Regions from separate parts of the Pseudomonas sp. 910_21 genome, predicted to be linked through region 3. Evidence: predicted binding sites of a transcription regulator. Region 3 holds the regulator's gene; each other region holds the start of a gene.

Region 1 (5,694 bases), 830 kb from region 3:
CCGACCCGCTTGGTCGGGCTGTGATAGAGGTCAGCGAACATGTCGGCCATGGCTTCTTCGCTGGGTTCTTCCTGCATCTGCACGCTGACAGCGCGACTCACCAACTGGTGCCGGCGAGGCAGGTGCAAATCGTCGGGAATCCGTGGACCATCGGTGAGATAGGCCACCGGCAATTCGTGACTGATGGCCAGGCTCAAGACCTCGCCAAGACTGGCTGTTTCATCCAGTTTAGTCAGGATGCAACCGGCCAGACCGCAGCGCTTGTAGCTGTGGTAGGCAGCGGTCAGCACCTGCTTCTGGCTGGTGGTGGCCAGTACCAGGTAATTCTTCGCCCGAATCCCACGACCGGCCAGGCTTTCCAGTTGCATGCGCAACGCCGGGTCGCTGGCTTGCAGGCCGGCGGTGTCGATCAATACCACGCGCTTGCGCAGCAGCGGGTCCAGGGCCTGAGCCAGGGACTGGCCTGGATCGACATGGGTCACCGACACATTGAGGATACGCCCCAGGGTCTTGAGCTGCTCCTGGGCGCCAATACGGAAGCTGTCCATGCTCACCAGAGCGATGTTCTGCGCGCCGTACTTGAGGACATAGCGCGCTGCCAGTTTGGCCAGGGTGGTGGTCTTGCCCATGCCGGCAGGGCCGACCATGGCGATCACGCCACCCTCTTCAAGCGGCTCGACTTCCGGGGTCTGGATCATCCGCGCCAGGTGTGCCAGCAACATGCGCCAGGCCTGGCGAGGCTCGTCGATTTCGCTGATCAGTGCCAGCAGGTCGCGAGACAGCGGGCCGGAGAGGCCGATGCGCTGCAGGCGACGCCAGAGGTTGGCCTGCTCGGGGCGACTGCCCTGCAACTGGCTCCAGGCAAGAGAGCCCAGTTGCACTTCCAGCAGCTCGCGCAGACCGTTGAGTTCGAAACGCATGGAGTCCAGAGCCCGATTATCGGGCGCCGGAGCAGCAGGAGCCGGCGCCGGGCGCGGACGCTCGGTCAGGGTCGGCTCGATCAGCGGCTCGGCGGCAGTCAATGGCAGACCGGCGAACAACTGGCGATTGGTGATCGAGGCGCTGTCGCCCTCGCCCCGCAGGCTCAGTTCGGCCTGGGCGGTGACGATCCGCGACTGGGTCTTGCGCAACTCGTCCTCGAGTTCCATGTTCGGAACCCGTGGCGACAACGCCGACAACTTGTAATCCAGCGCAGCCGTCAGCTCGACACCCCCAGCAATCCGCCGGTTGCCGATAATGGCAGCTTCAGCGCCCAATTCATCACGAACCAGTTTCATGGCCTGACGCATATCGGCGGCGAAAAAACGCTTAACTTGCATAACCCACTACCTCAGCCGTTGGGCCCTACTGTCGCAACGATGGTCACTTGCTTGTTGTCGGGAATTTCCTGGTACGCCAGCACATGCAACCCGGGAACGGCGAGACGCCCGAACCGCGAGAGCATGGCGCGGACCGGACCCGCTACCAACAGAATCACCGGTTGACCTTGCATCTCTTGACGCTGCGCCGCATCGATCAGCGAACGTTGCAGCTTTTCAGCCATGCTTGGCTCCAGCAGAACGCCTTCTTCCTGGCCTTGTCCTGCCTTCTGCAAACTGCTGAGCAAAATTTGTTCCAACCTTGGCTCCAAGGTGATCACTGGCAGCTCAGACTCAGTACCTACAATGCTTTGGACGATGGCGCGAGACAATCCGACCCGAACCGCGGCAACCAAAGCGGCAGTATCTTGACTCTTGGCGGCATTGTTGGCGATAGCCTCGGCAATGCTGCGGATATCCCGTACCGGCACCTGTTCGGCCAGCAGCGCCTGCAAAACCTTGAGCAACTGCGACAACGACAGCACACCCGGCACCAACTCCTCCGCCAGCTTCGGCGAACTCTTGGCCAGCAACTGCATCAGCTGCTGCACTTCCTCGTGACCGATCAGCTCGCTGGAGTGCTTGTACAGAATCTGGTTCAAGTGGGTGGCGACCACGGTACTGGCATCCACCACGGTGTAGCCGAGGGACTGCGCCTGAGGCCGCTGGCTGATTTCGATCCACACCGCCTCCAGGCCGAAGGCCGGGTCACGGGCAGAGATACCGTTGAGGGTGCCGTAGACCTGCCCGGGGTTGATCGCCAATTCGCGATCCGGATAGATCTCGGCCTCCGCCAGGATCACCCCCATCAGAGTCAGGCGATAGGCACTGGGGGCCAGGTCCAGGTTGTCACGGATATGCACAGTGGGCATGAGGAAGCCCAGGTCCTGGGAGAGCTTCTTGCGCACCCCCTTGATCCGCGCCAGCAGCTGTCCGCCCTGGTTGCGATCCACCAGGGGAATCAGGCGGTAGCCAACTTCCAGGCCGATCATGTCGATCGGGGTCACATCGTCCCAACCCAGCTCCTTGGTTTCCATGGCCCGGGCCGGAGAAGGCAGCAGGTCCTGCTGACGCTGGACCTCTTCCAGAGCCTGGACCTTGACCAGATTCTGCTTTCTCCAGACCAGATAAGCCGCACCGCCAGCCACCGCTGCCAGGCTGAGGAAGGAGAAGTGCGGCATGCCCGGCACCAGCCCCATCACCGCCATCAGGCCCGCGGCCACCGCCAGCGCCTTGGGCGAGGCGAACATCTGCCGGTTGATCTGCTTGCCCATTTCTTCGGAACCCGAAGCACGCGTCACCATGATGGCGGCCGCAGTGGACAGCAGCAGCGATGGCAGTTGCGCCACCAAACCGTCACCGATGGTCAGCAAGGCATAGACCTTGCCGGCGTCGGCAAAGGTCATGTTGTGCTGGAAGATACCGACCGCCATACCGCCGATCAGGTTGATGAAGAGGATCAACAGGCCGGCGATGGCGTCGCCGCGAACGAACTTGCTGGCACCGTCCATGGAGCCGTAGAACTCGGCTTCCTGGGCCACCTCCAGACGACGCAGCTTGGCCTGATTCTGATCGATCAGGCCGGCGTTGAGGTCGGCGTCGATGGCCATCTGTTTGCCGGGCATGGCATCCAGGGTGAAGCGCGCGCTCACCTCGGAGATGCGTCCGGCACCCTTGGTCACCACCACGAAGTTGATGATCATGAGGATCGCGAAGACCACGATACCCACGACATAGTTACCGCCGATCACCACCTCACCGAAGGCCTGGATCACCTTACCGGCCGCGGCATGGCCTTCCTGGCCGTGGAGCATCACCACTCGGGTCGAGGCCACGTTGAGTGCCAACCGCAGCAAGGTGGCCACCAGCAGAATGGTCGGGAACACCGCGAAATCCAGCGGTCGCAGGGCGTACACGCAGACCAGCAGGACCACAATCGACAGGGCGATGTTGAAGGTGAAGAACACATCCAGCAGGAACGCCGGCACTGGCAGCATCATCATGGCCAGCATGACCAACAGCAGCACAGGTACACCCAGGTTGCCTCGACCGAGGTCGACCAGGTTACTGCGAGCCGTGTTGATTAACTGAGAGCGATCCACCGATTTACCCCGTTCCGTAAAGCAAACTTTTGACGCCTGAAGCGGCTCGGGGCTGCTACTGCAAGAAGCCTTCCAACTTTGCCGCAGCGGCGCAATCGCGCCCTGAACCAGGAGGAACCGGCGTGCCGGCGAACAGGATCGCGGGACCACCCTCGCCGGCAAGCGAAGCGTCGCAGGGCCGGCTGCAAGGGACAGGGTTACAAGGCGAGATAATGGCAATTAGCCATTTTTCTGACATAAGCAAGGCGCATTCGCTGGCAAGCCAGCGCCTGCATGCCTGGAACTAGACAGGATCGATGGGGCCGCCCGAGGACTGCTTGCCGCCAGTGTCGCGCTGCAGATCCGTAGGAATCGGCAAGTCCTTGAGCGGGTCCGGGCGCTTGCCCTTGCCTGCGCGGTGCTGGCGAATCTGGTAGACATAGGCCAGGACCTGGGCCACCGCCAAGTAAAGCCCCGCCGGGATCTCTTCCTCAAGCTCAGTGGAGTAATAGATGGAACGCGCCAGGGCCGGGGACTCCAACAACATCACTTCATGGGCCACGGCAATCTCGCGGATTTTCAGGGCCAAGAAATCACTGCCCTTGGCCAGCAACACCGGCGCCCCACCCTTCTCGGCGTCGTACTTGAGAGCCACGGCGTAGTGGGTCGGGTTGGTGATGACCACGTCGGCCTCGGGGATCGCTGCCATCATCCGCCGCTGGGACATCTCGCGCTGGGTCTGGCGAATCCTCTGCTTGACCTCAGGTCGACCTTCCTGGTCCTTGTGCTCGTCACGCACCTCCTGCTTGGTCATCAACAGCTTCTTATGGGCCTGGTACAGCTGCACCGGCACATCCACCGCGGCGATCAAAATCAACCCGCAAGCCATCCACAAAGTGCTCCAACCCACCACCTGGACACTGTGGATGATTGCCAGCTCAAGCGGTTCGTGGGCGATCCGCAGCAGGTCGTCAATGTCCGACGACAACACCGAAAGCGCCACGAACAGCACCAGGCCGAACTTGGCCAGAGCCTTGAGCAACTCAATCAACGCAGTGAACGAAAACATCCGCTTGAGGCCGTTGGCCGGATTCATCCGACTGAACTTGGGCGCCAGGCTCTTGCCCGCAAACAGCCACCCCCCCAGGGATATCGGCCCGATGACGGCCGCCAGCAGCAAGGTCAACAGCACCGGCTGCACCGCCAGGATGGCGATCTTGCCCGAGTGCAGCAGGTACAGTCCCATGGCGCCCGGGCTGAGCAGCACTTCCCGGGGCAAAGAGAAGTTCAGGCGCATGATTTCCAGCAGATCCTGAGCTAGACCGCCCCCATAAACCAGCAGACCGCCCGCCCCCGCCAGCATGATGGCCAGGGTATTGAGCTCCTTGGAACGGGCGATTTCACCCTTCTCCCGGGAGTCCTTCTTGCGCTTCTCCGTGGGGTCTTCTGTCTTGTCCTGACCGCTCTCGCTTTCTGCCATGGCTCAGCGCGCCTTTGCCAGTTCGCGTAAGAACTGCAAGGCCTCGGAGGCCAGCGGTTGATACTGGTTGAGAATGTCGGCCAGGCTGATCCAGACAATGCCCATGCCGAGCACCAGGGTCAGGGGAAAGCCGATGGAGAAGATGTTCAACTGCGGGGCGGCTCGGGTCATCACGCCAAAGGCGATGTTGACCACCAGCAAGGCGGTGATCGCCGGCAACACCAGGAGCAACGCCGCCCCCAGGACCCAACCCAGCTTGCCCGCCAACTCCCAGTAGTGGTTGACCATGAGGCCGCCGCCCACCGGCAGGGTGGTGAAGCTTTCGGTAAGGACCTCAAAAACCACCAGATGGCCATTCATGGCCAGGAACAGCAGGGTCACCAGCATGGTGAAAAACTGCCCGATCACCGCCACCGAGACACCGTTGGTGGGGTCGACCATGGAAGCGAAGCCCATGCCCATCTGGATCGCCACGATCTGCCCGGCGACCACAAAGGACTGGAAGAACAACTGCAGGGAAAACCCCAGCACCGCACCGATCAGAATCTGCTCGGCAATCAGCAGCAGGCCACTGAGATCCAGGGCATGCACTTCAGGCATGGGTGGCAGGCCCGGGACTATGACCACGGTAATCGCCAGGGCGAAATACAGGCGCACGCGACGCGGCACCAGAGTGGTACCAAAAATCGGCATCACCATCAGCAGCGAGGTGACCCGGAACAGCGGCAACATGAAGCTCGCCACCCAGGTACTGATCTGAGTGTCGGTCAGCGCC
Region 2 (5,694 bases), on a different contig from region 3:
ACAGCTCGTCGTCCTGGATGAATTCCAGAGCCTGTTCCAGGGTGAAGCGAACAGGTGGAACCAGGGCGATGGTTTCGTCCTTGCCCGAAGCACGCATGTTGTCGAGCTTCTTGCCTTTGGTTGGGTTCACACCCAGGTCGTTGTCACGGCTGTTCAGACCAACGATCTGACCGTTGTAGATTTCCTGACCGTGTTCAACGAACAGCTTGCCACGCGCCTGCAGGGTTTCCAGGGAGTAGGTCAGTGCCTTGCCGGTTTCAACCGAAACCAGAACGCCGTTCTGACGGCCGGACATGTCGCCGGACTTCATCACGTCGTAACGATCGAAGATCGAGGTCAGGATGCCAGCACCGTTGGTCAGGGTCAGGAACTGGTTACGGAAACCGATCAGACCGCGAGCAGGGATGTTGTATTCCAGACGTACACGGCCCTTGCCATCCGGCACCATGTTGGTCAGGTCGCCCTTACGCAGGCCCATCTCTTCCATCACCTTGCCCTGGGATTCTTCCGGCAGGTCGATGGTGACGTTTTCGAACGGTTCGTGCTTCACGCCGTCAACCAGACGGATGATCACTTCTGGACGGCCTACAGCCATTTCGAAGCCTTCGCGACGCATGGTTTCGATCAGTACCGAGAGGTGCAGCTCACCACGGCCGGAAACCTTGAACTTGTCGGCCGAGTCGCCTTCTTCAACGCGCAGAGCAACGTTGTACAGCAGCTCTTTGTCCAGACGTTCCTTGATGTTACGGGACGTCACGAACTTGCCTTCTTTACCGCAGAATGGCGAGTCGTTGACCTGGAAGGTCATGGAAACGGTTGGCTCGTCAACGGTCAGAGGCTTCATCGCCTCGACGGTGTCCGGGTGGCACAGGGTGTCGGAGATGAACAGCGAGTCCATACCGCTGATGCACACGATGTCGCCTGCAGCCGCTTCTTCAACGTCCACACGGTGCAGACCGTGGTGACCCATCAGCTTGAGGATACGACCGTTACGCTTCTTGCCAGTGGCGTCGATAGCCACGACTGGAGTGTTCGGCTTGACCCGACCACGAGCGATACGGCCAACGCCGATCACACCCAGGAAGCTGTTGTAGTCCAGTGCGGAGATCTGCATCTGGAACGGACCGTCACGGTCAACAGCCGGCGCAGGTACGTTGTCGACGATCGACTGGTACAGCGGGGTCATGTCTTCAGCCATTTCGGTGTGGTCCAGACCGGCAATGCCGTTCAGGGCCGAGGCGTAGACGACTTTGAAGTCCAGCTGTTCTTCAGTGGCGCCCAGGTTGTCGAACAGGTCGAAGATCTGGTCCAGAACCCAGTCAGGACGCGCGCCCGGACGGTCAACCTTGTTGATCACCACGATTGGACGCAGGCCGGCTTCGAAAGCCTTCTTGGTCACGAAACGGGTTTGCGGCATAGGGCCGTCTTGAGCGTCGACCAGCAGCAGCACGGAGTCGACCATGGACATTACGCGCTCAACTTCGCCGCCGAAGTCGGCGTGGCCCGGGGTGTCCACGATGTTGATGTGGTAGCCGTTCCAGTTGATGGCGGTGTTTTTGGCCAGGATGGTAATGCCGCGTTCTTTTTCCTGGTCGTTGGAGTCCATCACGCGCTCGTCGTTGAGCTCGTTGCGCTCCAGGGTGCCGGATTGACGCAGGAGTTTGTCTACCAGGGTGGTCTTACCATGGTCAACGTGGGCAATGATGGCGATGTTGCGTAGATTTTCGATCACTTGTGTATCTCGATCAGAGGATTCGGTGTGCTGACAAATGCTGGCAGCGATTAACAATAGATTCAGGCCTGGCCGTTACAGCTGGACGGCGGCGTCGGGGGGCCGGTGACGCAAGCCACAGGCGAACATCCCCGGGCACTTAGCTCGGTCTATAAACGCGCACATTGGCATGTCCCTCACTGAGCAGATGGTGAGCATGCAGGCGACTCATGACGCCTTTGTCGCAATACAGCAGGTACTGGCGCGTAGGGTCCAGTTCCTTGAAGCGGGCGTTCAATGCATAGAACGGCAGCGCTTTTACTTCGACGCCAGGCAGCTGCAGCGGGTCATCTTCCTCGGCATCCGGGTGACGGATGTCGATGACGATCTGACCGGCCAGCGCTTCACTGACTTCTTCAATCTGCAAATCCTGGCCCAACTCGTCGATCACTCGATCGATCGGCACCAGTTTGGCCCGCTCGATCGCACGCTCGAGCACCGCCATATCGAATTCTTTCTCTTCATGCTCGACGCGATGGCGCTTGGCATGGGTCTTGGGGTTCACCGAGATGACCCCGCAGTACTCCGGCATGTGCTTGGCGAAGTCGGCGGTACCGATTTCGACGGCCAGGTCGATGATGTCCTGCTTGTGGCTGGCGATCAGCGGACGCAGTACCAGCTTCTCGGTCACGCAGTCGATTACCGACAGGTTCGGCAGGGTCTGGCTGGACACCTGGGAAATCGCCTCGCCGGTCACCAGCGCGTCGATGTGCAGGCGGTCGGCGATGCTCGACGCGGCACGCAACATCATACGCTTCAAAATGACGCCCATATGACTGTTGTCGACTTTGCCAAGGATTTCCCCGAGCACTTCCTCGAACGGCACGCTGACGAACAGCACCCGCTGGGAGCTGCCGTACTTCTTCCATATATAGTGCGCGACTTCCATCACGCCCAGTTCGTGGGCACGTCCGCCCAGATTGAAGAAGCAGAAATGCCCCATCAGGCCGCGGCGCATGATCTGGTAGGCCGCCACGGTGGAATCGAAACCGCCGGACATCAGCACCAGGGTCTGTTCCAGGGCGCCTAGCGGGTAGCCGCCGATGCCATTGTGCTGGCTGTGGATCACGAACAACCGTTGGTCGCGAATTTCCATCCGCACTTCGATTTCCGGCTCTTTCAGGGAAATGCCGGCGGCGCCGCACTGCCGACGCAGTTGGCTGCCAACGTACTTTTCCACATCCATGGAGCTGAATTCATGCTTGCCGGCGCGCTTGCAGCGCACCGAAAAAATCTTCCCGGGCAAGGCCTCGCCGAAGTGCTGCTTGCACTTGGCAACGATGTCGTCGAAGTCGCCCAGAGGGTACTCGTCGACCTGCAGGAAATGTGCGATGCCGGGCATGCAGCTCAGGCGCTCGGTCAGGTCCTTCAGGGCCTTGGGCTCGCTGAGGGCGGTTTCCAGTTCGAGGTTGTCCCACACACCATTGACCACCACGGCCGGGTCCAGATCGCGGAGCACGGCACGGATGTTCTTGGCCAACTGACGGATGAAACGCGTCCGTACCGGGCGGCTCTTGATGGTGATTTCCGGGAAAACTTTAACGATTAGTTTCATGAAAACAGCGCGCGCTGGGCCAGCCGAAAAAGGGGGGCGCGGATTATAGCGGAAATTGCTCAAGGTTTAACCAGTTAATGTGCAGAAGGTTTTCAATGCACCAAAACGGGTCATTTATCAAAGAAGACGCTACATTGCAGTGCGCCAAATGCCGGCATTACGCCAAATCCGCTGCAGAAAGCGTGATTTTGGGGCAGAAAACCCATCTCGGGGCACTGGCATGCAATTTGCTCCCTTGTGAGGCAGGTTGCCATGGCAGAGTATTCGCGCCGGCATCACCCACATTCTAAGGGCACTCCAACACCAAGCCCGAAGCCACCCCGGAGGACACTATGTCGAAGTCGGTTCAACTCATCAAAGATCATGACGTCAAATGGATTGATCTGCGCTTCACTGACACCAAGGGCACTCAACATCACGTGACCATGCCGGCTCGTGATGCGCTGGATGAAGACTTCTTCGAATCCGGCAAGATGTTCGACGGCTCCTCCATTGCTGGCTGGAAAGGCATCGAAGCCTCCGACATGATCCTGATGCCGGACGACGAAACCGCCGTGCTGGACCCGTTCACCGAAGAACCGACCCTGATTCTGGTCTGCGACATCATCGAACCTTCGAGCATGCAAGGTTACGACCGCGACCCACGCGCCATCGCCAAGCGCGCCGAAGAGCACCTGAAAGCCACCGGCATCGGCGACACCGTATTCGCCGGTCCAGAGCCAGAGTTCTTCATCTTCGACCAAGTGAAATTCAAGTCCGACATCTCCGGCTCGATGTTCAAGATCTACTCCGAACAAGGTTCCTGGATGTCCGACCAGGACATCGAAGGCGGCAACAAGGGCCACCGTCCAGGCGTCAAAGGCGGCTACTTCCCGGTTCCACCGTTCGACCACGACCACGAAATCCGTACCTCCATGTGCAACGCACTGGAAGAAATGGGCCTGACCGTTGAAGTTCACCACCACGAAGTGGCGACTGCCGGCCAGAATGAAATCGGCGTCAAGTTCAACACCCTGGTGAAGAAAGCCGACGAAACCCAGACCCTGAAATACGTCGTGCACAACGTGGCCGACGCCTACGGTCGCACCGCCACTTTCATGCCTAAGCCACTGTACGGCGACAACGGCTCGGGCATGCACGTGCACATGTCCATCTGGAAAGACGGCAAGAACACCTTCGCTGGTGAAGGCTATGCCGGCCTGTCCGATACCGCCCTGTACTTCATCGGCGGCATCATCAAGCACGGTAAGGCTCTGAACGGCTTCACCAACCCGGCAACCAACTCCTACAAGCGTCTGGTTCCAGGCTTCGAAGCCCCGGTCATGCTGGCCTACTCGGCGCGCAACCGCTCCGCTTCGATCCGTATTCCTTACGTGTCGAGCCCTAAAGCCCGCCGTATCGAAGCCCGTTTCCCGGACCCGGCTGCCAACCCGTACCTGGCCTTCGCTGCTCTGCTGATGGCCGGCCTGGACGGTATCCAGAACAAGATTCACCCTGGCGACGCTGCTGACAAAAACCTGTATGACCTGCCGCCTGAAGAGGCCAAAGAGATTCCACAAGTTTGCGGCAGCCTGAAGGAAGCCCTGGAAGAGCTGGACAAAGGTCGTGCGTTCCTGACCAAAGGCGGCGTTTTCAGCGACGACTTCATCGACGCTTACATCGCCCTGAAAAGCGAAGAAGAGATCAAGGTCCGTACCTTCGTACACCCACTCGAATACGAGCTGTACTACAGCTGCTGATCCGCAAGCCGCGTGATCAAGAGGCCTCCTTCGGGAGGCCTTTTTTATGCCCGCGCATTTGCCCTGCCCGGGGTGGTTGCGTGCATCATGGGCGCCGACCTTCTCTTATCAGCCGAGCCCACCCATGACTTCGCGCCTCAATCTGTGCCTCGCCCTGACCTGCAGCCTGCTCACTACAGCCGCCTGCGCCACCGAAGCTCCCGCCGCTCTCGCCCCATTGCTGGACAGCATCGGCGAACGCCTGGCAATTGCCGATCAGGTGGCCCTGAGCAAATGGGACAGCCACAAGGCGGTGGAGGACCGTCCTCGGGAACAGCAGGTGATTGCCGGCGCTACGGCCCAGGCCGCCACCTATCACCTGAGTGAGGAAACGGTCGGGCAGTTCTTCGCCGCCCAGATCGAAGCCAACAAACTGCTGCAGTACGCCAGGCTGTCCAGCTGGCACCTGCAAGGCCTGGCGCCGGAAACGCCGCGCCAGGACCTGGCCGGACAGATCCGCCCACAACTCGATCAGTTACAAAAACGCCTGCTGCAGCAACTGGCCGACTTCAGCTCCCATCGCGGTGATCGCCAATGCCCGCAATGGCTGGCCCAGGCCAATCAGGCCGCCAGCAGCGACCCGTTGCGGC
Region 3 (5,694 bases):
GCAGATTTCGTACGCGCTTGCGAGATGATTCTGGCCAGCAAAGGCCGAGTGGTAGTGGTCGGCATGGGCAAATCCGGGCACATCGGCAACAAGATCGCCGCCACCCTGGCCAGCACCGGCACCACGGCTTTCTTTGTCCACCCGGCCGAAGCCAGTCATGGCGACATGGGCATGATCACTCGCGACGACGTGATCCTGGCCCTCTCCAACTCCGGCTCCACCAACGAAATCGTCACCCTGCTGCCCTTGATCAAGCGTCTGGGCATCCAGTTGATCAGCCTTACCGGCAACCCTGAGTCGCCGCTGGCCAAGGCCGCGGACGTCAACCTCAATGTGCATGTCGAGCATGAGGCCTGCCCGCTGAACCTGGCCCCTACCTCCTCTACCACAGCTGCCTTGGTGATGGGCGATGCCCTGGCCGTGGCCCTGCTGGAAGCCCGCGGCTTCACCGCCGAAGACTTCGCCTTCTCCCATCCGGGAGGTGCCCTGGGCCGCCGCCTGCTGCTCAAGGTAGAGAATGTGATGCACGAAGGCACTGAGCTGCCGCAGGTGCAACGGGGCACCCTACTCAAGGACGCGCTCATGGAGATGACCCGCAAGGGCCTGGGCATGACCGTGATCCTGGAGGCCGATGGCCGCCTGGCCGGGATCTTCACCGACGGCGACCTGCGCCGCACCCTGGATCGTGCCATCGATATCCATCACGCCACCATCGACTCGGTCATGACCCCTCACGGCAAGACTGCACGTGCCGATATGCTGGCAGCCGAAGCACTGAAGATCATGGAAGACCATAAAATCAGCGCCCTGGTGGTGGTGAACAAGGAAGACCGTCCGATCGGCGCCTTGAACATGCACGATCTGCTGCGCGCGGGAGTGATGTAATGAGTACCGACCTGCTGCAACGCGGTAAAAACATCAAGCTGGCGGTTTTCGACGTCGACGGCGTACTGACCGACGGTCGCCTGTACTTCCTTGAAGACGGCAGCGAGTTCAAGACCTTCAATACCCTCGACGGCCAGGGCATCAAGATGCTCATGGCCGCCGGAGTGCAGACAGCGATCATCAGCGGGCGCAAGACTCCAGTAGTGGAACGCCGGGCCAAGAACCTGGGGATCCCCCACCTGTACCAGGGTCGTGAAGACAAGCTGGTGGTGCTGGACGAACTTCTTGCCCAACTGGGCCTAAGCTATGAACAGGTCGCCTATCTGGGCGACGACCTGCCCGACCTGCCGGTGATCCGCCGTGTCGGTCTGGGCATGGCGGTGGCCAACGCAGCCGGCTTTGTCCGCGAGCACGCCCACGGCACCACCGTAGCCCGCGGCGGCGAAGGCGCTGCCCGGGAGTTCTGCGAGCTGATCCTGCAAGCCCAGGACCGCCTTGAAGCAGCCAACGCCGCTTACCTATAGAGCCCACCCATGCTGAGTAAAAAGATTCGCAACATCCTGATATTCGGGATCATCGCCCTGCTGTTCGCGGCGGTCGGTTACTGGAACATCAGCCCAGAGCGCTTCCTCGACAAGCCGGTAGTGCAGGTCGACGAGAACGCCATCGACTATTACGTGATCAACGCCCGCAGCGTGCAGTACCTGCCTGACGGCAAGCTGCAGTACGAAATGACCTCGGACAAAGTGGAGCACGTCAAGGCCAGCGAAGTGACGCTGCTGACCAAACCGGACCTGCAGATGTACCGCGGCACCACTTTCCCCTGGCACGTCCAGAGCGAGCGAGGCGAAGTCAATCCGGACGGCACCGAGGTCGAACTGATCGATTCGGTACGGGTTTCCCGCACCGATGAGCACAACCGCAACCTGCTGATCACCACCAGCCGCATGACAGTATTCCCGCAGAAGCAATATGCGCAGACCGAGCAAGCCGTTAGAATCGACGGCGCCGGCGGCGTGACTACGGCCAAGGGAATGAAAGCGTATTTGAAAGACGGCAGGATGAACCTGCTATCGAACGTAAGAGGACAGTATGAGGCTCGTTAAAACCCTCCCTATTTTGCTCAGTCTGGGCGCAGCACTGGGAAGCGTGAGCGCCTGGGCTCTGCCGAACGATAGCCAACAGCCGATCCGCATCCAGGCCGACGACGCCCAGTTGGACGACAAGAACGGCGTGGCCACCTACAAGGGCGATGTGATCATCACCCAGGGTTCGATGAAGATCACCGGCAACACCGTGACCATCACCCGAGCCAAGAGCGGCGAAATCGACGTAGTGACGTCGGTGGGCAACCTCGCCTACTTCGAGCAGTTGCAGAAGCAGACCGACCCGAAACCGGTTCAGGCCTACGCTGTGACCATCCAGTACCACGCTCAGCAGAATCGCATCGTGCTGATCGACAAGGCCAAGGTCATCAACGACGGCAACACCACCGAAGGCGAGAAGATCGTCTACGACACCGTCAAGCAAGTGGCTAACGCCGGTCGCGCCAATGGCAGCTCGGTCACCGCACCACGTCCGCGGATCGACATGGTCATCCAGCCGAAAAAGAAAACCGACGAGCAAAAGGCCCAGTAATGGCAACTCTGAAAGCTCAGCACCTGGCCAAGAGCTACAAGAGCCGCCAGGTCGTGCGTGATGTCAGCCTGTCCATCGACAGCGGCCAGATCGTCGGCCTGCTCGGCCCCAACGGCGCCGGCAAGACCACCTGCTTCTACATGATCGTCGGCCTGGTCCAGGCCGATCAGGGCCGCGTCCTGATCGACGACCTGGATGTCAGCCACCAACCGATGCACGGTCGCGCTCGCGCCGGCATCGGCTACCTGCCCCAGGAAGCTTCGATCTTCCGCAAGCTGTCGGTGGCCGACAACATCATGGCCATCCTCGAGACCCGCAAGGAACTCGACAAGGCCGGCCGTCGCCAGGAACTGGAAAGCCTGCTGCAGGAATTCCACATCAATCACATCCGCGACAACCTTGGCATGAGCCTGTCCGGTGGTGAACGCCGCCGCGTGGAAATCGCCCGCGCCCTGGCCACTGCCCCCAAGTTCATCCTGCTGGACGAACCCTTTGCCGGCGTGGACCCGATCTCGGTCGGCGATATCAAGCAGATCATCCACCACCTGAAGGCCAAGGGCATTGGGGTGCTGATCACCGACCACAACGTCCGCGAAACCCTGGACATCTGTGAAACCGCCTATATCGTCAATGACGGGCAACTGATCGCCGAAGGCGACTCCGAGACCATCCTGGCCAACGAACTGGTCAAGGAAGTCTACCTGGGCCATGAGTTCCGCCTGTAAAGGCTGAGGTGTCGGGCTAGATGCCAGAGCGCCAGGAACAATAAATCCCTACAAATTTTATTGTTACAGCGCTCTAGGCAAACACTTCAGTTTCAGGCATATAATTTGCTTATGTTTGGCGCTCCGGCGCCCTGTAGTGGATGGCGCATGTGCGCCGGCAAATAAGGTGTTAAGCCCCTGCCATGAAACCATCGCTAGTCCTGAGAATGGGCCAGCAGCTGACGATGACACCGCAGCTGCAACAGGCCATCCGCCTGCTCCAATTGTCGACCCTGGACCTGCAACAGGAAATCCAGGAAGCCCTGGAGTCCAACCCGATGCTCGAACGCCAGGAAGATGGCGAAGACTTCGACAACAGCGACCCCTTGGCCGACAACACAGAGTCCAAACCCAACACCGAGATCCAGGAACCCTCCTACCAGGAAACCGCCCCCACGGTGGATAACCTCGAGGAAGGCGAATGGAACGAACGCATCCCCAACGAACTGCCGGTGGACACCGCCTGGGAAGACGTCTACCAGACCAGCGCCAGCAGCCTGCCCAGCAGCGATGACGATGAGTGGGACTTCACCACTCGCACATCGGCCGGCGAGAGCCTGCAAAGCCACCTGCTCTGGCAACTGAACCTGGCGCCGATGTCGGATACCGACCGCCTGATCGCCGTGACCCTGATCGATTGCATCAACAATCAGGGCTACCTGGACGAGACCCTTGAAGAAATTCTCGAGGCCTTCGATCCGGAATTGGACATCGAACTGGACGAGATCGAAGCCGTCCTGCACCGCATCCAGCAATTCGAGCCGGCCGGCATCGGCGCCCGCAACCTGGGCGAATGCCTCCTGCTGCAACTGCGCCAACTGCCAGCGAAAACTCCCTGGCTGAGCGAAGCCCAGCGCCTGGTCAGTGACTACATCGACCTCCTGGGCAGTCGCGACTACAGCCAGCTGATGCGCCGCATGAAGCTCAAGGAAGACGAACTGCGTCAGGTCATCGAACTGGTGCAGAGCCTCAACCCGCGCCCGGGCTCACAGATCGAATCCAGCGAAGCCGAATACGTGGTCCCGGACGTCATCGTGCGCAAGGACAACGAGCGCTGGCTGGTGGAATTGAATCAGGAGTCCGTGCCACGCCTGCGGGTCAACGCACAGTACGCCGGCTTTGTTCGCCGCGCCGACACCAGTGCCGACAACACCTTCATGCGCAATCAGTTGCAGGAAGCTCGCTGGTTCATCAAGAGCCTGCAGAGCCGCAACGAAACCCTGATGAAAGTCGCCACTCAGATCGTCGAGCACCAACGGGGCTTCCTGGAGTACGGCGATGAAGCCATGAAACCTCTGGTTCTGCACGACATCGCCGAAGCTGTGGGCATGCACGAATCGACCATTTCCCGTGTGACCACGCAAAAATTCATGCATACCCCCCGGGGCATATATGAACTGAAATACTTTTTCTCCAGCCACGTCAGCACCTCCGAAGGCGGCGAATGCTCGTCCACGGCGATCCGCGCGATCATCAAAAAACTGGTGGCTGCGGAAAATCAGAAAAAGCCGTTGAGTGACAGCAAGATCGCTGGTTTACTGGAGGCACAAGGCATTCAGGTAGCCCGTCGTACCGTCGCCAAGTACCGCGAATCCCTTGGGATCGCGCCTTCCAGCGAACGGAAGCGGTTGATGTAGCCGCCGGGCTGGCCACAGCGTTTCAGAGTGTGTTTGAAACAGGTCGAAAGTCGGTTTCAAACGCGGTCTAGGTGGCAGGCAACCCAGCCTGCCGCGTTATGCACTGGCAACGAAGGAGAAGCTGTATGCAAGTCAACATCAGTGGACACCAACTCGAAGTGACTGAACCTCTGCGCGCTTACATCGGCGAGAAACTCGACCGGCTGGAGCGGCACTTCGACAAGATTACCAATGTGCAGGTCACCATGGCTGTAGAGAAGCTGAAGCAGAAAATCGAAGCCACCCTGCACATCCACGGTGGGGAGGTCGTCGCCAATGCAGAACATGACGATATGTATGCCGCAATTGACCTGCTCACGGACAAGCTTGACCGCCAACTGAAAAAGCATAAGGAAAAGCAACTCCACCTTCTCCAAGGCACGGGTCGCTAACACTCCCCTCCCATGATCCGACTTGAAAGCATCCTGACCCCCGGCCGTTCCTTGGTGAACGTGCCGGGCGGCAGTAAAAAACGCGCCCTCGAACAAATTGCCAACCTGATCAGCCGCGAAGTGCCTGATCTGGAGATGCAGGATGTCTTCGAGAGCCTGATCGCCCGTGAAAAACTCGGTTCCACCGGTTTTGGCAACGGCATCGCCATTCCCCACTGCCGCCTCAAAGGCTGCGAGTCGCCTATCAGTGCGCTGATGCACCTGGACGCTCCAATCGACTTCGACGCCATCGACGGTGCCCCTGTGGATCTGCTGTTCGTCCTCCTGGTTCCGGAAGCC

What was found. The regulator sigma-54, encoded in region 3, starts transcription at its own class of promoters, with help from an activator protein. The targets are predictions, from matches to a motif close to ANTGGCATNNANNTTGCTNT.
Region 1: flhA (flagellar biosynthesis protein FlhA) is a predicted target of sigma-54. The motif match lies at 3,662-3,681, and genes of this name have one in related genera.
Region 2: glnA (glutamate--ammonia ligase) is a predicted target of sigma-54. The motif match lies at 3,541-3,560, and genes of this name have one in related genera.

The regions. Positions count from the first base shown of each region.
Region 1 covers NZ_VXCY01000001.1:47,410-53,103, forward strand. The annotation lists gene flhF (flagellar biosynthesis protein FlhF) at 1-1,319, opposite strand, end outside; gene flhA (flagellar biosynthesis protein FlhA) at 1,331-3,460, opposite strand; gene flhB (flagellar biosynthesis protein FlhB) at 3,744-4,919, opposite strand; gene fliR (flagellar biosynthetic protein FliR) at 4,923-5,694, opposite strand, start outside.
Region 2 covers NZ_VXCY01000004.1:400,289-405,982, forward strand. The annotation lists gene typA (translational GTPase TypA) at 1-1,732, opposite strand, end outside; gene thiI (tRNA uracil 4-sulfurtransferase ThiI) at 1,872-3,326, opposite strand; gene glnA (glutamate--ammonia ligase) at 3,659-5,065, shown strand; gene FW796_RS15525 (chorismate mutase) at 5,190-5,694, shown strand, end outside.
Region 3 covers NZ_VXCY01000001.1:881,527-887,220, forward strand. The annotation lists gene FW796_RS04075 (KpsF/GutQ family sugar-phosphate isomerase) at 1-885, shown strand, start outside; gene FW796_RS04080 (KdsC family phosphatase) at 885-1,409, shown strand; gene lptC (LPS export ABC transporter periplasmic protein LptC) at 1,419-1,991, shown strand; gene lptA (lipopolysaccharide transport periplasmic protein LptA) at 1,978-2,523, shown strand; gene lptB (LPS export ABC transporter ATP-binding protein) at 2,523-3,248, shown strand; gene FW796_RS04100 (RNA polymerase factor sigma-54) at 3,431-4,924, shown strand; gene hpf (ribosome hibernation-promoting factor, HPF/YfiA family) at 5,050-5,355, shown strand; gene ptsN (PTS IIA-like nitrogen regulatory protein PtsN) at 5,368-5,694, shown strand, end outside.